DNA from 3 places in the Sphingobium sp. B11D3A genome. Region 2 is predicted to be linked to each of the others. Evidence: riboswitches for the same ligand, from Rfam matches in the RefSeq annotation. Region 2 holds a riboswitch; each other region holds the start of a gene.

Evidence for each region. Region 2 has a riboswitch for cyclic di-GMP ahead of M2332_RS11895 (DUF4402 domain-containing protein). Riboswitches for the same ligand answer to the same signal wherever they lie in the genome.
Region 1: linked by a shared signal. The riboswitch ahead of M2332_RS04995 (autotransporter domain-containing protein) and the one ahead of M2332_RS11895 (DUF4402 domain-containing protein) in region 2 are both predicted to bind cyclic di-GMP.
Region 3: linked by a shared signal. The riboswitch ahead of M2332_RS16580 (hypothetical protein) and the one ahead of M2332_RS11895 (DUF4402 domain-containing protein) in region 2 are both predicted to bind cyclic di-GMP.

Annotation. Positions count from the first base shown of each region.
Region 1 covers NZ_JAOQOE010000001.1:1,046,821-1,054,308, reverse strand. Annotated here, with positions in the region: gene M2332_RS05010 (TonB-dependent receptor plug domain-containing protein) at 1-710, shown strand, start outside; gene M2332_RS05005 (MFS transporter) at 707-2,095, shown strand; gene M2332_RS05000 (pyridoxal phosphate-dependent aminotransferase) at 2,357-3,499, shown strand; cyclic di-GMP riboswitch class I at 3,799-3,873, shown strand; gene M2332_RS04995 (autotransporter domain-containing protein) at 4,065-7,488, shown strand, end outside.
Region 2 covers NZ_JAOQOE010000001.1:2,493,720-2,501,207, forward strand. Annotated here, with positions in the region: gene M2332_RS11880 (TonB-dependent receptor domain-containing protein) at 1-2,544, shown strand, start outside; gene M2332_RS11885 (hypothetical protein) at 2,654-2,854, shown strand; gene M2332_RS11890 (FAD-dependent monooxygenase) at 2,875-3,936, shown strand; cyclic di-GMP riboswitch class I at 4,477-4,553, shown strand; gene M2332_RS11895 (DUF4402 domain-containing protein) at 4,818-5,345, shown strand; gene M2332_RS11900 (hypothetical protein) at 5,365-5,937, shown strand; gene M2332_RS11905 (hypothetical protein) at 5,930-6,919, shown strand; gene M2332_RS11910 (hypothetical protein) at 6,936-7,488, shown strand, end outside.
Region 3 covers NZ_JAOQOE010000002.1:105,874-113,361, reverse strand. Annotated here, with positions in the region: gene M2332_RS16595 (replication initiator protein A) at 1-586, opposite strand, end outside; gene M2332_RS16590 (helix-turn-helix domain-containing protein) at 1,016-1,795, opposite strand; gene M2332_RS16585 (lytic transglycosylase domain-containing protein) at 2,539-3,096, opposite strand; gene M2332_RS16580 (hypothetical protein) at 3,353-3,787, opposite strand; gene M2332_RS16575 (hypothetical protein) at 3,806-4,069, shown strand; cyclic di-GMP riboswitch class I at 4,111-4,185, opposite strand; gene M2332_RS16570 (hypothetical protein) at 4,573-4,908, shown strand; gene traL (type IV conjugative transfer system protein TraL) at 4,962-5,246, shown strand; gene M2332_RS16560 (type IV conjugative transfer system protein TraE) at 5,250-5,849, shown strand; gene M2332_RS16555 (type-F conjugative transfer system secretin TraK) at 5,846-6,598, shown strand; gene M2332_RS16550 (TraB/VirB10 family protein) at 6,624-7,488, shown strand, end outside.

The sequences.
Region 1 (7,488 bases), 1.4 Mb from region 2:
CGGTCGATTATTACAATATCCGCGTAAACGACGCGATCGCGCAGATCGGCTCATCGACCATCGCGACGCGCTGTCTGGTGAACAACGCGACCGAGTTCTGCCCGCTGATCACGCGGAACGGGGCAGGCGAAGTCACGCTGATAAACGACCGTCTGCAGAATGTGAATGGCTTCAAGACCCGGGGCCTGGACATCGAGGCGAGCTATCGCACCCGCATCGGGGCCGCCGCATCGCTCGACCTGCGGCTGCTGGCGACCAAGACATTCGACCTCATGATCATCGACAGCGCCGGTTCGGTCGACCGCGCCGGCCAGACCGGCTTCCGCGCCAGCAACACCCCCGGCGTGCCGGACTATGTGCTGGACGGCATGGCGACCCTCAAGGCCGGGCCTTTCAGCGTGAGTGCGCATGGCCGCTACATTCCCGAGGGCAAGTTCCTCGTCGAGTTCGTCGGCCCCGAGGATGCGGGCTACAGTGTCGGCCTCGCGAACAGCATCAGCACCAATCGCGTCGCCGCCCGCTTCTATGCGGACCTCACGCTGGGCTGGAACGTGAAGGCCGGCCGCAGCGATTTCGAATATTTCATCGCGATTCGAAACCTGTTCGACAAGGACCCGCCGATTGCGCCCAGCGCGGTGGGTATCACCAATCAGGTGCTATTCGATCAGGTCGGGCGCGCGTTCCGCGTCGGGGTGCGTCTCAAGCGATGAGCGAGCCGGTCGGCACGCAAGCCACGGGTGAGACGCAGCCGGCAATGGCCGGCGCGTCTGGAGCCGGCGACGATTGGCCGTCGCCGGCCCGCGCCTGGTACACGATCTGGCTGATCGCGTTCGTGACCATGCTCTCCAATGTCGACCGGAACATCATCAACCTGCTGGTCCAGCCGATCAAGCGCGACCTGGCGCTCAGCGACACCCAGATCAGCCTCATCATCGGCTTCGCCTTTTCGTCGGCCTATATGGTCGTGGGCTTGCCGATGGCTCGCGTCGCGGATCAGCGCAGCCGCAAGATGATCCTGACGGCCGGCCTGACGGTGTGGAGCCTGGCCACTGCGCTCTGCGGCATGGCGAGAAGCTTCGGCGGGCTGTTTTTCGCGCGCGGCGTCGTCGGGGGCGCGGAGTCCGTCGCCGGCCCCTCGTCCATGTCGATGATCTCGGACATGGTGCCAAGGTCAAAGCTGCCGCGTGCCTTCGCGGTCTATCAGCTCGGCATCAGCGCCGGTCAGGCCACGGCGTTGTTGGCCGGTGGCCTGCTGGTGGCGTTCTTTGCCGCGATGGGACCGGTCCACATCCCGGTTCTGGGCGAGATGCGCGAGTGGCAGCTCGTCTTCCTCGTCTGCGCCCTGCCGGGGCTGGCAACCGCCTTGCTCTTTCTCTTCACCGTGCGGGAGCCGGTGCGCCGCAATCGCCGCGGCAAGGGCAGCGTACCACTGCGCGAGGTGGGGGCGTATCTCCTGTCAAACCGCATATTGTTCCTTCCACTGTTCCTCAGCATCGGCATCGGCGCGATCGAGACGACGGGCCTCATGACGTGGCGCGCGGCCTTTTATGAGCGCACCTATGGCTGGGGTCCGGCGCAGATCGGGCCGCTGCTGGCGCTGTCGCTCCTCATCTCTACGCCGATTGCGTTGACGCTGGGCACCTGGTTTGCGGAATATATGGGCAAGCGCGGCAATCCCGATGCGATGGCGCGGGTCTGCTTCTATTCGCAAGCACTGTCCGCTCCCTTCGCGATCGCCACCTCGCTCATGCCCAGCCCCTGGCTCGCCTTCTTCTGCGGCATGATCTCCTCGATCATCGGCCTCGCCAGCGCGCCTGCGCAGAATGCGGCGATCCAGATGGTGACGCCCAGCGAGATGCGCGCCCAGATCAGCGCTGTGTATCTCTTCACCATCAGTGTCATCGGCAATGGTCTCGGGCCCCTGCTCATTGCGCTGGTGACCGATTTCCTGCTGAAGGACGAGAGCATGCTGCGCTATTCGATGGCGTTCTTCGCCGCCGTAATGGCCCCCGGCGGCGCAGCGCTCATGTATCTGGCGATCAAACCTTATGCTCAGGCTGTAAGGAGTTCTGGCTTCGGGGAGCCGTCCCGCTGAAGGGGGTCGGAGGCCCTGCTTCCGTGATGCAGGTTTCTGCGAGCTGCCATTTGACAGACTGCCTGAAAATGCGCGTCACGCGCAGGCCGACAATACGACCTGCCGTTTTCTTTCTGCCGAAAGCATTCTTCGAAGCGCCCGACGACGCTGGCGCAATTTTTTGATTTCACGGCAGATGCGCCGCGAGGATGAACGACGGCCGGGGTGGGGTTGCATCGTTGGCATCTGCGCGCCCGCCCGCTATCGGCGCTGTATCGAGCGATGGATGATCTGATGGAAGTCGAGCCGTTTCAGGCCATAGAATTGAGCAAGTTGGCCTATCACCTGGGTGCGGAGGGGCGCTCGGTTCTCCATATGGAGTTTGGCCAGCCCTCGACGGGGGCGCCGCAGGCTGCGCTGGACGCCGCGCGCGACGCGCTCGGCATCGATCCGATGGGCTATTGGGAGAGTCCTGCGCTGCAGGCGCGGCTCGTCCAGCTCTATCGGGAGCGGTACGGCATGGCAGCCGAGCCGGATCAGTTCCTGCTCACCTGCGGCGCCTCGCCGGCATTGGTCCTTGCGCTGAGCACCCGGTTTAAGGCGGGTGATCGGATCGCCATGGCCCGGCCGGGCTATGTCGCCTATCGCAACACGGTGCGCGCGCTCAACATGACGCCGGTCGAGATCGAATACGGCGAGCAGGCGCGCTTTCAGCTGACGGCGCGCGCGCTCGCGGCGCTGGATCCGGCACCGCAGGGTGTGATCGTCGCCAGCCCGGCCAACCCCACCGGAACGATCATCGCGCCGGCTGAACTGGAGGCGATTGCCAGGCTCTGCGCAGAGCGCGGCATCGCGATCATCTCGGACGAAATCTACCATGGCCTGAGCTATGGCGCGCCTTGCCGCTCGATGGGAGAATTCGCAGCCGACGCGATGATCGTCAGCAGTTTTTCGAAATATTACTGCATGCCCGGCTGGCGGCTCGGCTGGCTCTATGTGCCGCGCGCCATGGTCGAGCGTGCCCGCGCCTATATGGGCAGCCTGTTCCTGACCGCGCCGTCGATCAGTCAGCATGCCGCTTTGGCGGCGCTGGACTGCACGTCAGAACTGGAAGCGCATCGCGCCACTTACGCCCGTAACCGGGACATTCTGCTGGAGGCCCTGCCAGCGCTTGGTCTGCGACGGATCGCGCCGCCGGATGGCGCCTTCTACATCTATGCGGATGTCAGCGACTTTACCGATGATAGCCCGGCGTTCTGCAAGAAGCTGCTCGTTGAGACTGGGCTCGCCACGGGGCCGGGGGTCGACCATGATCCGGTCAATGGCCATCGGTTCATCCGGCTGAGCTTTGCGATCACGGAAGCCGAAGTGCGAGAGGCAGTTCGGCGCCTTTCGGCGTGGTTGCCCGACCAGCGACGGCTGTAACGATCACGTCGCGGGCGGGTGGTCCCCAACCATATTTTAGAGGAGCGGTTTGCAGTGCAATCGATGTCTTGCTTGCGCATCTGTTAATCATGGTTATCGGCTTAACAGGGCCGGTTGTGGCCTCGCTCCAGACCGACGACGGCGATTTTCACACGACAAATCAGCTGCATGGCCCCGCTCTGCATGCGCATCATCTCGACGAGGCCGGGCTTTTTTGTTGCGCTGCCGCTCAGCTAACGTTAACATTCCTCCTGAAGATGACGGCTCCGCCCATGGGCGTTCCCAAGGGTGTTCGTCGCCTTCGACAAGGGCAAACTGTCGGTAACGGCGGGACGCAAAGCCTCCGGCCCCAATGGGGTAGCGGGGCTACCGGGGGATGAAACAGAGCATTTTCGGATATCGTGTGTAACCTGCTGTGAGAAGGTCATGGGGTTCGTTTGAACCTCAGGCTGCGCTCCCTGTCGTCGCGCTTCGATCCCTGTCTCAAATCCCGTTGAACCGCACCTGCATGGCGGTTTGCCCTTCACATCATCTGGGCGGTGGGCCCACACGAGGGGATTTCGTAATGCAGGGCAAGGCAATCAAAACGCGCAGCACCGTTGGGCAGGCTCTCAAGGCCGGTCTGTTCAGCAGCGTCGGCATTGCGGGGATGTTGGCAGGCGCATCGGCCGCCCACGCCGAGCCTGGCATTTGCCAGACTGAGGGTAATGTGACCCTGTTTTTCTGCGAACCCTCGTCGGTTAAGGCTCGTATTGAAGGAGGCGATACCAGCCTCATTGTGAACGGCGCACAGGATGAGTGGAGTATCACGGGCGATGGCGTCAGCTATTATACGTGGGACAATACAGCCTCTGGCGACATTACGTCGACGCTGCTCATCACCAATTCCACGATCAGCACCACCGATAATGGCGGCGTAAACGTCAGTTCCAATATCCAGGGTCGGAACGACATTTCGGTGACCTTGGGCCCGGACGTAACGGTTGACAGCGTGGGTGGCAACGGTGGCATCTGGGTTCGCAACCAGATCGCGGGCGACATCGTGATCGAGAATGGCGCCGCGCTGACGGTCTCAGGCGTGGAAACCAATGGCATCTCTGCCACCACCAACGCAGGATCGGTGAACATCACCAATAGCGGGGCCATCACGGTCCAGCAAACCATCGGGGCCGCAGACTTCACCCAGCGGGGAATTTACGCCGACGGCGGTTTCAACGATGCCGACCCGGTCGAGGTGACCGTGACGAACACTGGCCAGGTGGAGGCTCAGGCGGCGGGTATCCGCGTCGTCAATTACAACGGTTTGGCGAAAATCACGAACAACGCCTACGTTTCTTCGGTGAACAATCAGGCGCTGGTCGGCTGGACGCCGAACGGCGAAGTGGTGGTCGACAATCAGGAGCAGGGTGAGGCTATCTCGGCCAACGGCCCGGCGATTCAGGGCGCCTCGCAGATCGGCAATATCACCATCACCAATGCAGGCATTGCGGAGGGCACCACCGGCATTCTCGCCGTCGCCGGCTTCGACGAGGATGCGCCCGGCTCTGGTAAAATCACCATCACCAACAGCGGCATTGTCACTGGCAGAACCGGAAGCGCAGTTCAGGCGCGCACGCCGCTTGGCGATGTGGTCATCAGCAACACCGGCACGCTGCAATCGCTGAGCGGGATCGCGGCTGTCGATGCAGACACACTTAGCGGCATGGTCCAGATCACCAATTCCGGGTCGATCCTGGGTGAAACCGGTATCGTCACCAACAGCGCGGCGACCACGATCATCAACGCCGGTACCATCGAAGCCTCGCCTTCCTTCGGCCACGCCATTCTGATGGGCGCCGGGGACGTGACGCTGGAGTTGCATGCCGGCTCCAACATCATCGGCCTCGTCGCGGATGCGGATATCGCGAGCGGCACCAATACCCTGGCGCTGGGCGGCGCCATCAATGCGTCATTCGACGCCGGATTGGTCGGCACGCAATATTATGATTTCGATGAGTTCGTGAAGGTAGGGACCGGCACCTGGACGCTCACGGGGACAGGGACGACCGGCTGGACGGTCCGCGAAGGGACGCTGAACGCTGCCAGCAGCGACGCATTCGGTGTGGGTCAGGCCTATGTCGTTGAAGGGGGCGTGCTGGGCGTGGGGGGCTCCACCTATCAGGCGACCCTGGGCTCGCTCACTGTCGGAGAAGCTGGCCTTGTCTCCACCGATGGCGGCGTGCTCGTGCTCGACCAGAGCAGCGACACCGTCTTCGCCGGCACGTTGGTCGGCCAGGGCAGGTTCGTCAAGGCGGGCGAAGGTGCGCTCGCCTTCACCGGCAATGGCGCTCTCTTCAACGGTGCGCTGGATGTCACCGGCGGTGCCTTTGACCTCACGGGCGACTTCAGCGCCAGCACGGTGACCGTGGGCGGCGCGGAGCTGGCTTCGCTCAATATCAAGGCGGCGGGGCAGCTCAACTCTGTCTCGGCGGCCATTGGCATGAATGGCACCGCGGGGAGCGTTACCGTTGACGGCGGCGCGAGTTGGATCAACTCAAGCCTCATCGAGATCAGTCGCAATCCCAATTCCTCCGGGTCGCTGACCATCACAAATGGCGGCTCGGTCGAAACTGTGAATGGCAGCATTTACATGGGCGCGGGCGGCTCGGTCAGCATCAGTGGTCAGGGTTCGGCGCTCCGTGTCGGTACGCTGCATTCCGAACTGCCGGCCGACTGGGTTTCGGCCGATGGCTGGTTCAGTGCGGATGAGGGCAGCATCTCGGTGACCGACGGTGGTTTGCTGGAGGCTGACGGCAGCTATATCGGCGGAAACGGGTCCGGCACGGCGACGATGATCGTCGACGGTGCCGGCACGGTGTGGCGCAACGGCCTCAGCCTGTACATCGGCGGAACGGGCAACGACACCGTTGGCCAGGGCAATGTGACGGTGTCCGGCGGCGCTGAAGTCACGTCCTACACCAGCGCGCTTGGTGTCGACACCGGCTCGAGCGGAACGCTGACGCTGACCGGCGAAGGCACGACCTACAGTGTTCTCGCCCGTAACGGCTACGCCGGCAACATGCGGGTCGGCTACAGCGGCACGGGCACCGCCACGGTTTCCAACGGCGCCCTGCTGTCGGCAGCCGCCCTGATCGATGTGGCGAGCCAGGAGGGCAGCGGCGGTACGCTGACCATCGAGGCGGACGGCCGGGTCACCGGCGAATCCCTGCGAATCGGTGGGGCTCAGTCCGCTGTCGGCAGCGTCAGCCTCGATGGGGCAGGCTCCACGCTCGAGATCGGCAGCGGTCGCATCGGTGTCGGCATCTCTGGCCAGGGCATGCTGACGGTCAGCAATGGCGGCTCGGCGAGTTCGCAGGGCGCCATCCTTGGCTGGGAGTCGACCGGTCAGGGCACGGCTACCGTGAGCGGCGCGGGCAGCACCTGGACCAATGACGGCATTCTTTACGTCGGCAACGTCGGCGAAGGAACGCTCAACATCGCACAGGGCGGCCGGGTCACCAGCACGGATGGCTATGTGGGCACGGTCGGCGGCTCGAGAGGCGCTGTGAACATCAGCGGTGCCAACTCGGTCTGGGACATGAGCGGGCTATTCATTGCCGGCAACGAGGCGGGCGCACAGTCGACGATTTCGATCTCCAATGGCGGCACATTGCGCGCGGTGCAGGGCACGCTCGGCAATCTCACGGGATCGCAGGCCAGCATGATCGTGACCGGCGCCGGCTCGACTTGGAGTGCCTATAACGACGGCCTGACGAACTGGGCGGGTTACATCAATGTCGGCCTGTTCGGCAGCGGCACGCTGGAGGTTTCGGACGGCGGCAAGGTAGAGGCGGTGCGCGTCTACATCGGCAATGATGTCGCCTCGAGCGGCAGCGTGACGGTGACTGGCGCATCTTCGGCGATCCGGACGGAGGAAGGCCTCTATATCGGTGCCGAGGGAGCCGGCGTCCTGACGCTGGCCGATGGCGCAGAACTCGGTGCCCAGGTGA
Region 2 (7,488 bases):
ATCGGCAGTGCCGGCGCACAAACCATGGACCTTCGCGGCATTGGCGGCACGCGCACGCTGGTGCTTGTCGATGGCCGGCGATTTGTCGGCGGCACCACGCAGGGCAATTTCACGCGCCCGGCTGGCGCGGTCGATCTCAACATGATCCCGACCTCGCTCGTTGAACGGGTGGAAGTCGTGACGGGCGGCGCCTCGGCGGCTTATGGATCGGATGCCGTGGCCGGCGTCGTGAACCTGATCCTGGCCAAGGACATTCAGGGCATTCGCCTGACCGCCCAGCAGGGCATATCCCAGCGCGGCGACGCCAGCGAAACCTCGCTGTCACTCGGTGCGGGCAAGGCATTTGCGGGCGGCCGCGGCCATGTGATCATCGGCGGTGATTACGTGAAGAACCGGGGCGTAGGCGACTGCTACACCAGAACATGGTGCGCGGAAGAATATGGTCCGGTGGCCAATCCGGTGCCCCAGCTCAACGGCCTCGCTCGCCAGCTGATCCTGCCGGACATGCGTCCGTCGGTCGCGAGTTTCAATGGCCTCATCCACACCGGGCCGCTGGCGGGGACCGAGATCGCGCCTAATGGCAACATCTTCCGGCATGATTATGGAACATATTATGGCGCGCCGATCTTCCAGTCAGGCGGCAGCATCGACCCGCAGCACGCTTTCTACCAATTCTTCCCGCTCTATTCGCCGGTCGAGCGCTACTCGCTATATGGCCGCGCGGATTTTGACGTGACGCCGGATATCAACCTGTTCGTCGAAGCCTCTTATGCCGACATCAAGGCCAGCAACCTGTCGTCGCAGGGCCGCCTCTTCCTTGGCACCGCGCCCACGATCCGGCGAGACAATGCCTATATCTCCCCGCAACTGGCAGCCGCGATGGACGGGGCTGGCGTCACCTCGGTCACGCTGGGGCGCATCACCAGTGACTTCGGGCCGCAGCGCGGGGAGACCAACCGCAACACCATGCGCTTTGTCGGCGGCCTGACCGCCCAACTCGGCAATGGCTGGACCGCCGATTTCTACTATCAATATGGCCGAACCAAATATCAGCAATATGGCTATAATTCGCTGATTACCGATAATTTCCAGCGGGCGGCCGACGCTGTCGACCAGGGCGCGTTCCTGACGGGGGTGCCCAATGGCAATATCGTGTGCCGCTCCACCCTGACCGACCCGACCAATCCGCTGGTGCAGGGCTGTCTGCCTTTGAACATTCTTGGCCAGAACAATTACAACCCCAACAATGTCGGCTATTCCTTCGGCACCGCCTTCCAGTCGACCCTGCTGACCCAGCATGTCGCTTCGGCCAGCGTTCAGGGTGAACTGGCCGATCTCTGGGCGGGGCCGCTCGCCGTGGCCGCGGGCGTCGAGTACCGCGTGGATGATGTGGAAGGGACCTCCGACCCGGTGTCCACGGCACTGCGCTTCCATACCAACAACACCGGCGCAATCACGGGGCCGGCGACCAAGGTGAAGGAAGGCTTTGTCGAAGCCAGCCTGCCACTGGCCACGGGATTGAGCGTCAATGGCGCCGTTCGGCTGACGGACTACTCGACCAGTGGCTCGGTCTGGAGCTGGAAGGCCGGCGGCGTGTGGGACCCCACCAACTGGTTGCGCCTGCGCGCGACCCGCTCACGCGATATCCGCGCGCCCAACTTCTTCGAGCTCAACAACCCCCGCTCGGCATCCTTCGCCTTCCTGACCGACCCGCAAAATGGCGGGGTCAGCTCGCTGACGCAGATTTTCGGCGGCGGCAATCCTGCCCTGAAGCCCGAGGTCGGCAACACCTTGACGGCGGGCGCGGTGCTGAACTTCGGCTGGTTGCGCCTGTCGGCAGACTATTTCGACATCAAGATCAGCGGCGCGATCGCGACGGTTGGTGCGCAGGTCATCGTGGATAGCTGTTCGAACGGCGCTTCGGAATTCTGCGCGCTCATCACGCGCAACAGCGCCAACGCCCTCGCGCGCGTCGAATCGGCAGCCCTCAACCTGAACACCATCAAGACCCGGGGCATCGATGTCGAAGCGCTGATCCGCAAACCGCTCGGCAGTGGCGACATCTCGCTTCGCACCGTCGGCACCTTCGTGTTCGATCTCATCACCGTCGATACCGTCCGTGCGATCGATTATGCCGGGCAGAATGGCTTCCCGGTCTCCGGTCAGTCGGGCCTGCCCAATTTCGAGGGATCGGCCACGCTCGGCTGGGAGAATGAGCATCTCGGCGGATCGATGCGGGTGCGCTACATTTCGGCGGGCAAGTACGACAATACCAAGATTGCTCCCGGCGACGCCGGATACAGCGCAACTGCTGTCAACAGCATCAACATCAATCATGTTCCGGCCTACGCCTATGTCGATCTGAACGCGCATCTCAACGTGTTCGAGAACGGCAAGCGCAGGTTCCAGCTGTTCGGCGCGATCAACAATCTGCTCGATCAGAACCCGCCCAATCGCATTCCGTCCAGCTTCGGCGTGACCAACCCGGCGCTGTACGATGTGATCGGCCGTAACTTCCGCATTGGGGTGCGTGCGGATTTCTAGATCAGGTTCGTGTGATGCAGGCGTGGGGGCGAGAGGACACCTCTCACCACCATGTCCGGCCTTCAATATCACTGGACCGCAGCACGCCATGGTGGCTATCGGCTGGGCCATGAGTGTCATCGCAACCATTATGAATTCGGCCACCGGCCAGCCCGTTCAGAAAATGACCTTCGGTCGCATGCCCAAGCCCTGGGCCAGCTTTAATCTGGAGAGCGGCGAGCTGGTGACGATCGATCGCGTGCAGGTCGGCAAACCGGCGCCCGGCAAGTTCGTTGCGCCTGTCGAGGTCTGGGTCACGCCGAAAAGCTGATGTCGGCGACCTCGGAGCGGATGAGCGACATTCTGATCGTCGGCGGCTCGCTCGCTGGCCTCATGACCGGCCTCGCCTTGTCGCGACATGGCTTCTCGATCACGCTGCTGGAGCGCTCGACCGATACCGACCGCACCGGGGCCGCGCTGCAGGTCGGCTATGGCTTGCTTGAGCAGTTGACCGGGCGCCCTCACGCTACGGGCGCGCTCGCCACGGGCGTCCAGGCATGGCAATTGGTCTATCGCGGTCTGCGCGCAGCGGCGGACGAGGCCGGCATTGTCGTCCTGCAGGATGCCCGTGTGGAAGCGACGGGAGAGACGGAGGATCGGGCCTGGGCAAGGACCGCCGATGGTCGGCGGTTCGACGGCAAGCTGCTGGTCGGCGCGGACGGCTATCAGAGCGTTGTGCGGCGGCAGGTCAGTCCGGAGCGCCCCGATGCGGTCTTCGCGGAGTATCTGGCCTGGGTCGGCTTTGCCGAAGAGTCGGCGCTGTCTGTCCGCTATCCGCCCAATCTGGAGTTTCTCGAGTCCGGGCCCTATGTGCTTCTCGGCTTTCCGCTGACAGCCGCCGATGGCAGTCCCGAGCGGGGCCACCGCCGGGTCGGCTGGGGCTGGTACGACGCCGGACATAACGCAATCCTGCGTAGAACAGGGGCGGTCGAGGGCGCGTTGGTGCGGCATTCGCTGCGCCCGAGCGACATGCCGGATGAATTGTTCGACGAGCTGGCCGCACTGGCGCGCCGGCACTGGCCATCGCCCTGGCGCGACGCGATCCTGGAATGTATCGCCCGCAAAGCGGTGCTCGGCACACCGGTCGTGGAATATTGTCCGGACCGCCTCGTCGCCGGCCGCATGTGTCTGGTTGGCGACGCTGCCCATGTCTGCACGCCGATGACAGGCAATGGCTTTGCAACCGCCGCGCAAGATGCTCTCACCCTCGCGTGCTACCTTGACCCGGTGGCCTTGCGGACCGACCCCAAAGCCGCGCTCGTGCGATATGAAGCGTCCCGGCTGCCCGAGGTACGCAGACTGGCGCGGTCCGGCCAGCAGATCAGCCAGAATTTCGTGCGCTCTGCCGGTTGAGGCGGTTGCTCTGACATAGCGGTGGGTCGGTAGCACGAAGACCTTTTCAAGCCTGCCTTTCGTTGCTCTCCGGCATTGCGCCGACATCCTGAGGCAGCGCCCCACCGCAGAAGCGCTTCGATGAGGGCCGACGCTTGGCCGCGTCGCGCGCTCCACGCCCTGACAAGCGAAGCGAGGGGAGAGGAGCCCAAGCGGCGCTTTTCGCGAGACGGGCCTTGGCATTTAGCCCGGATGTGTAATTCGTCGGGATCATAGCGACGGCAACGAAATACATCCTCATGGAATTCGGTTTGGCGCGAGCTAACCGCATCGTCGGTTCGCTTCAGTCCGCGAAGTTCTTGGCGTGTTGCTTAGGCTCTGATGATCCAAACCTCGCGTTTATTTCATTGAAAACAAACGCTCTCCTAATCGGGCTGCTCGATCGGCGGTTCAACATGGGAGTAGTCGCACAATTCTCCATCTGGTCGTTCACCACATAGGCGTTGACTGTGGAGCGTATAATAGTTAAATCAAAATTTACCTAATAGCGCCCGAGATTCTCGGTCGAAACGGCAAACCATCGGCGACGATGGGACGCAAAGCCTCCGGTCCCTCACAGGGATAGCGGGGTTACCGAAACGGAGAACTATTGTGGACCTGTCGTCCTCGCGCATTCCAGATCCTTTCCGCCCTCGTCGGGCAAGGGCCCGTCTTTGGCGACGGCCAGCAAGCACCCGTACCGATCATCACTTGATCCAGTTGCTTGCGACTGGTTCGCCAGACGCAGCCGCTTGCAATCCCAAGATCCGCGAAACGCTGCCGCCCGCGGGCCTGTAAGGCGCGTTTGGTCTATATTTTCCGATTAAATTCATAAGTATATCAAACAAGAGAAAGACAACCTCATGTCCGCAAACTTTAAGTCTATCGCGACGATTGCGATCCTGGCCTCTATTCCCGCGGCAGGCCATGCTCAGTCCTCAGCATCTGTGTCGACCACGGGTACAGCCCGGATCGTTCAGCCGATCTCGATCGCAAAAACCAGCGACCTTGCGTTCGGCACTATCGTGAAACCCTCGGTAGCAGGGACCAACACGGTCACTGTCGATGCCTCGACGGGCAACCGCAGCCTGTCTGGTTCCGGCGACGCCGTTGCCGCAGGTGGCACGACGTCGCGCGCAGCCTATACGGTCTCGGGTGAAGGGGGGCAGACCTTCTCGATTTCGGTGCCCGCCAGCTTCTCCATGACCGGTACGCCCGGCGGCACGATCACCGTCACGCTGACGCCGAGTGCCGCAACAGGCACATTGTCCAGCTCCATCGGCACAGCTGGCACCGCGACCTTCGGCGTCGGCGGTAGCTTCTCCCTGCCCAATACGCAGGCCTCTGGCAATTACTCGGGCACCTTCACGGCGACCGTCGCCTACAACTGACCCGTGACAGGAGCGTCTCGTGACGGTCTCATCATCCATCCGGATGGGAGCGCGCCTGTTGCGGGCGACCGCTCCTGCGCTGGGAGCGCTGTGCCTTTGCGCGGCGATTCCAGCCTCACAGGTGAACGCGGCTGAAGCGACCGCGAAAGGCCAGGTTTCGATCGTGGAGCCGGCTTCGATCAGGCAATCGGCGAAGGACATTGTCCTGCAGCCGGTGCTGGTTCTTCAGTCGAGCCTCCGGGTCATGATCTTGTCGCCAGGGCCGCAGTCAACAGAGAGCGACCAAAACGCCGGGCTTTCCATGGCCGCTCCTATTCAAATCGCCGGGGGCAGCAACCAGACGTTTTCTCTCCTGGTCTCACAAGCATTCGTCCAGCCAGGCACAGGGGGTTCGCTCAGGGTACCGATTGCGACGCTGAGCGATGATAATTTCCCGTCCTTTGAAGCCGGTCCCTCGGGGTTCGAGGATGTCCTCATGGGCCGGCTGAGCGGCGATGGGCTTCTGTCTGTTCCGCCGTTTCTTTTGAAAGCGCTACGCGACAGCTATGGGTCCGACGGCGGGCCTTTGCTGGTCCTGGCGCAATATGAATGAGCTGGAGACGCCGGTGATGACTCTGCCAGGCGTCGTGAAGCGTGTCACGCGATCTGCGAACCAACGCAAGAGCATCGCTATCGCTATCGCGTTGGTCGCTGGCGCCTTTCCATCCGCTTTTTGCACTTCCTCTTCTGCCCAGCCTGCGACGACAGAGCAGGCCGGCGGGAGCGCCAGCCTCAACATCAATCCAAAGCGGATCACCTTTGATAGGCTGGGGCGGACGGCGAGCATATTCCTCTTCAACCAGGGCACTGCCGAAGGGGTATATGACATAAGCTTTGTCGACCAGGTCATGTTGCCCACCGGCCAGATCCGCCCAACGGATGAAGCAGACGGCGCGCCGGAGGTGAGAGACCTCAGTGTCAAGCTTCAATCCGCGCGTTCCATGATGCTGGTGACGCCCAGGCGCGTGCTGCTCAAGCCGGGGACGGGGCAGACAATCCGTCTTCGTGCAGGTGGCACCGGCGACTGGCCCGCCGGCGAATATCGCACGCATCTGACGGTGACGGCGGTGCCGCCACCTGACACGGGCCTAACCGCCGATCAGGCTGCGAATGCTGAGCCCGGTGCTGTTTCGTTCCGCATCGCATCTGTTCTTGGGATTTCCATCCCTGTGATCCTGCGCATCGGCACGCCCCAGGTTGAGGCCGCGATCGAAAACACACGGTTCACGATGGAGAGCCCTGGGTCGGGGTCTGAGTTTAAAAGTCCTACGCCAGTCGTCACTTTTGACCTGGTGAGGCGTGGGCCGAATTCCCTTTTCGGCGATATCGAAATCCGGAAGGCGAAGGCGCGCCGCGAGGACGAGCCGTTGGGTGTCGTGCGCGGGATCGGTGTCTATCCTGAGATAGAGCGGCGACAGGTAAAGATCGCTTTGCGCTCTCATCCGCAGCGAGGCGAGCAAATCAGCGTTGTGTTCACCGACCAAGACACAGCTCCGGGGAAGATACTTGCGCAGAGCCAGATCTCCTTGCCGTAGCCTGTGGATTGGACTGATGCTCATGATCGCCACTGCTCAGCCTACTCCTCTTTGGGCGGACAACGGCGAACTGGCCGCTGACGATAATCAACTTTTGCTGCTGGAGGTTGTCCTTGACCGGGCATCTTTATCGGATGCGCTTCCCGCACTTCAGGTGGGCGAGGATATCGTTCTCATCCCCGTCGGCGCGCTGACGCGCCTTCTCGATCTGGATGTTCAGGTTTCACCGGCAGATGGGAGATTGACGGGGCAGGTGGGCCAGGCTCGCCAGTCCATCTTCCTTGATATTGCGTTGGGTGAGGCGCGGGCGGGCACTGCGCGCATCATTCTGAAGCCGGGTGACGCGCTGCAAGACAGCGGCGACATCTACCTGACCGTTTCCCTGATGGAACGGCTGCTCCCGGTTCGAATGACATTGGATGTGTCGGAATTGAAGCTCAATCTCGAGGCTCGAGAAAAGCTGCCCGTGCAGATGCGGGCTGAGCGGATGGCGCAGGGAGAGGGCATCGCGCATTCTGGCGCTGTCCTGGAGCCGGTTCTTTCGGTGGCGGCGCCAGCTGGCATGCTGT
Region 3 (7,488 bases), on a different contig from region 2:
GCTCGATCGGACCCAACGAGAAATAATCGTGATGATACGAGAGAATGCGCTGATCCATGCGTATCGCTCGATACAGCCAGTCGCAAAGGCGAACCTTGACCGCTTTGAGGCGGCGCTCGCCACTACGCCCGCGCGTGTAGCTCAAGCGCGCTTCAGGTAGCCACGAGAAGTATCCCTCTTCGCCCTCCCCGCCAGTCTCGATGTTCGTGCGGATCTGAGTTCCCTGCAGCCTCTCAAGTGCTTCATTTAGGCGCTGATATGATCGCTTCGACTGACTGGTGCCGGTTACGCGAAAGAAATCATGGGCGGTAAAGGTGAAGTCCTGCCCAACCGGGAGACCCTCTTGGATTTTGGCGATCATCAAGCTGGCGATGTAAAGGACGATCTCTTTATCGTAGATCGTTGCGACGCCCATCGTACTCGGACGAACCTCGATCGACACGTTGTTGGAGTGAAACTCAATGGGCTTCATCTGAGCGATTTTGGTCAAGGCAAAGAATGGAAAGGCCATAATCGACCGCTCGCCCCGCACGTCGCCGTGAAGGGGGCTATCAAAAACGAAGAGGTCTCCCTGTTTTGCCGCCATGGTGGTGTTGCCCGTCCAAAATCGCCGAAAGCACGATTAGAGCCCGGCGCTTCGAATTTGAGAGTGTCTATCATAGTGCGAGGTGTAAACCCGCGACTGACTTAGAATCGCCGAAAGCACGAATCTTTCACCCGAGATGACGCCTTCAGACATGTGAATGTCGCAAAGATTCTCCGGGGAACGGTTGGCAATAGCGCGCAGATTCGTGCTTTCGCCGATCTACCTTTACGCGGCGGGCAATCTGGTCCTAGAGCGATTCGGCCTTCAATGCGGTTTCGTGCTTTCGCCGATTGAGGACTGCCGACAATCTCATTGAAATCCCTCCTAGTTCACAGATTGGCACCGTCGCCTCATTTCAAGGACGGAGGGTGCCGCTTGCTCCCATTGGGGAGCATTCCGTCGGCGTAGCCGACGGTTGGTGCGTTCAGCTTAGGATTTAGGATGGCGTTTTTGGCTCCAACGGGGCCGTTCTGAAGCCCCGTCAGGGGTAGGCATGACCCGACTAGGGTCATTCCACTGATCCCTCTTAATAGATTTTAAAATCGGGTGAGGAGGAGTGCATTGATTGCACTCACGGGTCAAAGTCTCTTGTCGCTGCCTCTCTGACGACCGCTCCGCAGCGAGGATCAGGGCCGCGCGCTGAGCAATGTCGGTCGGCATAAGCCTGCGACGTTCGACCGCTCCGGCGGCGGCTAGCATTTGCGCGTGTTGTTCCAGCGCTTCTGAGCGGCGCTGATCTTCATCCACCGGCACGGGGGCAAAGAGCCCGATCATTTTCCCGATCCAGGCAGGGAGCTGCGCGCGATAAAGGTTCGAGGTTTGCTCTGAGCGCGCGCCCGTCTCTTGGTCCCGTGTGTAAATGTAGCGTCTGATCCATTCCACGACGCCCAGATCTCGCAACCTCTGAATGCTGTAGTGGACCGCGCGACGACCAAGGCCAGTCCATCGCATCAAAGTCTCATAGGAGGGATTGCACCATCCCTTGCGATAATGAAGCTCGTCGAGCATCCTTATCAGCATATCCCGACATGACCGGGTAAACAGCGTCAAGCGATGTTCTTCTGTCGTAAGCTCGCGACCCGCGCGTGCTTCAGCCGCGAGTTTCCGCCCATGCTCAAACATTCGAAAACAGGCGTGGGTGAGCTGCTTGCGCTGCTCACTCGTAACCGGCCTGACGAATTCGGCCTCGGCAACATCGCCGGTGCGCACACTGCCGCCCCAGACCGGTCGGCGCGTAACGTGCGTGCTGCCATGGGGCCTACGCGAAAGGGGGCGGGAGCCAGCCAGTCTTGAAGCTGTTCTACTAAGCCCGGCAGACATCGGAAGCTGGTGCAATTGAACGCCACATAGCACCGCGAGTGGGAGTACTGGAACGCCTGACGCCCGCTGACGCTGTTGCAGGGCATATGCCGTACTAATGTCGTCGTCGCTGACTCCGGCATTGCGGAGTTCAGCCAGCGCGGCCGAGGGAACGTCGGCTATCCCAATTTGGCTATGAAACATCGTTCGGTCACTCCAAATTTGGAGCCCGTGAGGACGCAAAAAATCGCAGCGCGAATTGCGCTTTGGTGTTGCGAATTGTGGGAGACCCAGCTAACGTCCGGTTGTCACACCTTGGATCGACGCTTCGGTAGCTGGTCCTCCAAAAAGCCCGGCCAATGGCCGGGTTTTTTTATGCCCTCACTTGCCCCCTATCAGTTCAATATGAACGTCGTGAACTCTTGTGGATCGCACAGTCAGCGCCGTTGACGCGTCGGTGATCACAAAGCTCGAAAAATAGATTCGACTGGGACGAACCATGCGCTCCGGACTGGCCGATATTCCACGCCCGAATTTCGTGCTTTCGCCGATGATTCCGGGGAAAGAATCGTGCGATCGGCGATAATGTCGCTCGGGCCCAAGCGTAAAACTACAAAGGCGTTGGGTAAGGTCCGAGCTTTGATGGACGATCATCAATACACCCGAACAATTTGTGCTCGGGTTCCGAATGAGCGAGAGGTGCTGTCGTTCGCAGTATCAGTCAGATGATACCAATTAGAGAGAATGCGCCGAACGTAATTTTGGGTTTCTTCAATGTTGGGGATCTCGCGCTTCTTTCGAACCCGACCTGGCCCAGCATTATAGGCCGCGAGCGCGAGGTGAACCTGACCGAAGCTGTCGAGCTGTTGTTTTAGGTATGCGGCCGCGCCTCGCAGGTTGTCGCGAAGATCGAACCTGTTCACGCCAAGCTGACGAGCGGTGTCAGGCATTAGCTGCCCTAAGCCAAAGGCGCCCTTCTTACTTATGGCCGCATGATTGTACCCGCTCTCTTGAATGATAAGCGCGTCCATTAGGCCAACCGGAAGACCAGACCTACAAGCGATATCATGCACAACCGGATAAATGGACTCGCGCCGCTTTTCTGCTGCTGCGCTGAGCAGTGCGGACTTACGATATGTTGGAGCTGCACAGGACGTTGGACCAACCGGTATTGCAAACTGTTGAGTGAGTGAAGACTTCGTGCCTCGCATCCAGGTGGGAACACGGACAAAGGCTGCTGCTGACGTTGCGGGCGCAGACGGTGCAGGAGGGGGGGCGGTTTCTCCGAAGCTCGACATCATGCCAGCACGGACTTGGTTGGCAGGGGCGTCGGCAACCGCTACGCGTGCCCCAAAGGAGAGCACTGCCACTTGCCTGCTCACATCAGCCCTAACAACTTGAGAGGTGGCTGCCCAGGTAAGGATAGCAAAAGGCAATATGACGAGATCGAAACGCCGTTTCATCTTATTAGCGAAAGGAGATAAGGTTCGAGCGCGCGTTGTTGCTCTGGATTAGCTTGTGATGCTCCCCGAGCAAGCTGAGGATGCGGCTACAGAGCATCGCTACCTCACCGTCATTGAGGTCGGGTATCACGTCAGAATCCGGCTCGAACATTTCTCTCATCAACGTCGAAACAAGACGGCAAACGAGCGTGAGGCGCGGATCATGATAATGTTCAGGGTCGTTGAGGACTTCAACGGCAAGGAACGCTTCGAGACGATCCACTCCGATCGCTCGTCCAACTGCGACGAGGCTCTCGTATCGCGGCCTGAGGTTGCCACCAGGTTCGAGCATGGCCGACAGACTGCTATGGTGCTGACTTACCAACTCGCTGATTTGGCGGAGCGAGATTGAGCGGCGTTCAATCACACGCCCATACAGATTTCGGTACTTCTCGATCATCAGATCGCCTCAACCCAAATGCCACTGCATCCCAGTATTGCAATGTTTGCAAACTGTGCCATGTTGGCACTACTGTTATTGTTGTCACATCGCAACGCATGTTTCATCTGCGAAGGGATGGAAAAGAAGGTGCATCGGCTTGTTTTGATGGTCGAACCGGAGTTGATGGAGCGGTTGAAAGCCTCCATGCTCCGCCGTGAGGTATTCTCGCGTTCCGAAGTCGTGCGCCAATTGATTGATGAAGCACTTACGCGGGAAGAGGCCCCCCCTGCCGCGAAGTAGCCGCTATGGGCTGCAGTCTTCATTGTCCGGAATACCCCTGTTTCGGTGACCCCGCTATCTTCGTGAGACCGGAGGCTTTGCGTCCCGCTGTCGCCAGTGGTTTGCCGTTTCGTTCAGCTCATTGTTCCGAGGATGGGCTGTTCACAATTTCCTAACCACGTTCCTGAGTGATCGGTCAAGGATACACCCGTGGCGGAGAGCTAAATTAACATCTAATTTAGGTTCCAGGGAGCGCGGCACATAGTTTGTGGCTAGAAAACGCGCCAATCTGGCGGGAAAAATAGCCACAGTGGCTAGAAAACGCGCCACAGTGGTGAGGAAATTGGCCGGAATTTGCAATTTTATTGCGCGTCTTTGATCTCTTGATTCCATTTCGAGAGATTTTCGGCGACAATATCGGTTTTCGATCTGTCTGACTTCGATTTTCACTTGCCGTCCACGTTCATATTTTCCGATTTTTGATGTGGGGGTGATGAAGCACCTCGCAAACATCGGAGGACTCTATGGGCAAGACCATGTCCCTGCGCTTTGCGCGGGACCATGAACGTGCACTCAACGCGGCCGTCATGGCCGTGCTGCTGCTTGTGGCACTATTTTATCTAATCAATCCTGCTTTCGCAGGCACCGACACGACGTTCGCGCCGGCATCCACTCTTTTCACCAACATCCTTCAGGGCTCGGGCGGCACGCTGATCGCGATCGTCGCGACGGCAATCGGCCTGGTGAACCTCGCTCGTGGCGGCTTCCAAATGGCATCGGTCGGCGTACCGCTCGGCGTTGGCATCGGCGTGGCCACTGGTCCCGCAATCGTCACCAGCACGATCACCGCGATCATCTGACACTCTTAGCCTGCCGGGCTCCCTTGTAGCTCGGCGGGCAGGCGGGGCGGCTTATGAACCGATACACTATTCCCTCGAAGCTGGATGAGCCTGAGCGCATCGGCCCTTGGACTATCGACGAACTTGTCGTGACCGTGGGGCCGTTCGTGGTGGGCATCATCACGCAGCAATTCATGGTCGGCATCATTGCAGGGGCACTGGGCTGGTATACCTTGCGCAAGGCAAAGGCGGGTCGTGCCGGAGCTTGGCTCCTCAATGCTGCCTACTGGTATCTGCCGAGCGAGGTGTTGAAGCTCAACGCCGTCCCGCCTTCCTACATTCGTTTGATGGCGGGGTAAGGCATGGATCTGGAATATAGCCAGGGGCAGGCTCAACGGGTCTTGCGCCAGCGTAACATGCTCGCGCTAACCTGTGCCGGCCTATCGGTGCTGACGGTCGCATCGCTGCTCGCCGCGTCGGTCAAGGACCGCGAAATCGTTCTGCAGCCAATCGCCGGACGATCAGTCACCATTTCATCGCGCGCGATGGATCGCGATTATCTCGAACTCGTCACGCGCGACACTGCGGTGATGATGTTCAATCGGACGCCGCAGTCGGCGGACTACCGGATGAACCAGGTCCTCAAGATCGCTCATCCTTCCGCCTACGGAAAGCTCAAAGGCGAGCTGATCAAGATTGTCGACGATCAGCGCGGCTCCAGCGTCGCGCAGTTCTTCACGATGGAAAAGCTGACAGTCGATCCCAGGGGTCTGAACTCGACCGTAACTGGAGTCCTTCACACGATGGTCGGACGGGAGGAAGTGTCAGCCGTCCAGCGGACTTTCCAGTTCGATTGGACCTACACGGGCCTTGAGCTGCGCCTCGTCGGCTTTCGCGCCATCCAGTCCGAAAAGCCGGGCACAAACCAGAACAGCAACGCGAGCCAAGAGGTGGCGCCATGACGCGCAAGCCAAACAGGGGATTGGCGCTTGGCCTGAGCGCCATCGCATTGTGCGCTGCATCCCCGGCATGGGCCGATCAGCAATTCACGGTCGAGGATAATGACAGCGTGCGTTGCACGGTTGCTTCGCGCGAACTGACGCGCGTGAGCCTGGTCGACGATGCTTTCGCCAGCGTCTCAAAAACCGAGACGCTCGATCCTCGCGACGATTTTTCCGTGGTCAATGAACCTACGCGCGGGGATATCTACATCTCGGTTCCAGATGGCTTTCGGCCCGGAACCCTGTCCTTCTTCGGCACGAGCAAGAAGGGCTTCGTCTACAAGTTCGCCTGCAAGGTCGAGAAGGTCGAGGCGCAGCAGGTTTTTCTGACCAACACGCGCGCCTTCGCGCCGCCAGCGCCCGACGCGCAAGAGCTGGAGGATGAGGCGCCCGATCCCGATGAAGCGGCCGTTCGGCTCATACAGGGAATGGCCGCGCAACAGGTCATGCCCGGCTATCGTCTGTCTCGGTCCGCCCTTGCGCCGGTCCAGGTCGGCACGCTCACCGTGCAATTGATCGCTGAATATCAGGGTCTCGATCAGACGGGCCGCGTCCTGCGGATCGAAAACAAGGGCAATGAGAGCGTCGTGCTGGATGAAAGCGCCATCGCGCCGGCGGGCGCTCATGCCGTGAGTATTTCCCGCCCGCAGCTCGCCGCCCGCGAGGCGACCGCCGCCTATGTGGTCGTGGCGAACGAACAGCGTCGCTGACGCAAGATCGACCGGAGCAAATTCAATGGCAGGTATGCTGGATTTTCTGAAGCGCCGAGACCATCGGCCCCATGACGGCGCGTCCGGCGATACCATCGCCAGCATCGACATGACGGCCAATGACGACGCGCTGCGTCGTCAACGACTGATCCTTGCCGGGGGTAGCGCCATCGCGATCGCCGCCGCCATGTGGTGGCTGTTCTCAGGACGCACACCGGCCAGTCAGGACCCCAATGCGCAGGACCTCGCTGCGAGCGATGTGCAGATCTCGACCGGGGAACTGGGCGCGCGCAATCTCTCCGAGAAAGAATGGATCGCTATGAGCGAGAACCGCCTGCAAGCGCAGGCGGGGCAACTCGACCGCCTGCAGGGGCAGGGGGATCAGCTCAGCCAGCTTCAGGCACAAGTCGAGGCGCTTCGCGCGCAAAACGCGTCCATGGAGAGCGACGGGCGACAGGTCCTGACCGCTTATGAATCGGAGAACGCGGCTCTGCGTTCACAGCTAAGTGCCGCGCAGACCGCCCCTGGTCCTGCTGCAGGAACCTCCTCGCTCTATGGCCCAGGTGGGCCGCAGCCCTATCAATCGCCGGACGGCCCGGTGCGCCGCCCCGGCGAACTCAAGGTTATCAACTTTGGCGCTTCAGGGGCCCCCTCGGGCGGAACGCCAGCAGCCGGCGCCTCATCGCGGCCCGGCGCCGTGCTGACAGATAGTCCCAACTATCTTCCCGCCAACAGCTTCGCGCGCGCACGGGTGATTGTGGGTGTGGACGCCGCGTCCAATGTCCAGAGCCAAAGCGATCCTCTTCCCGTGGTCTTGCGGATCACCGGGCCAGCTCGCTCGGTGGCCGATGGGCACAAGGTCTTCAAGACCCGCATCGAAGGCTGCCTGG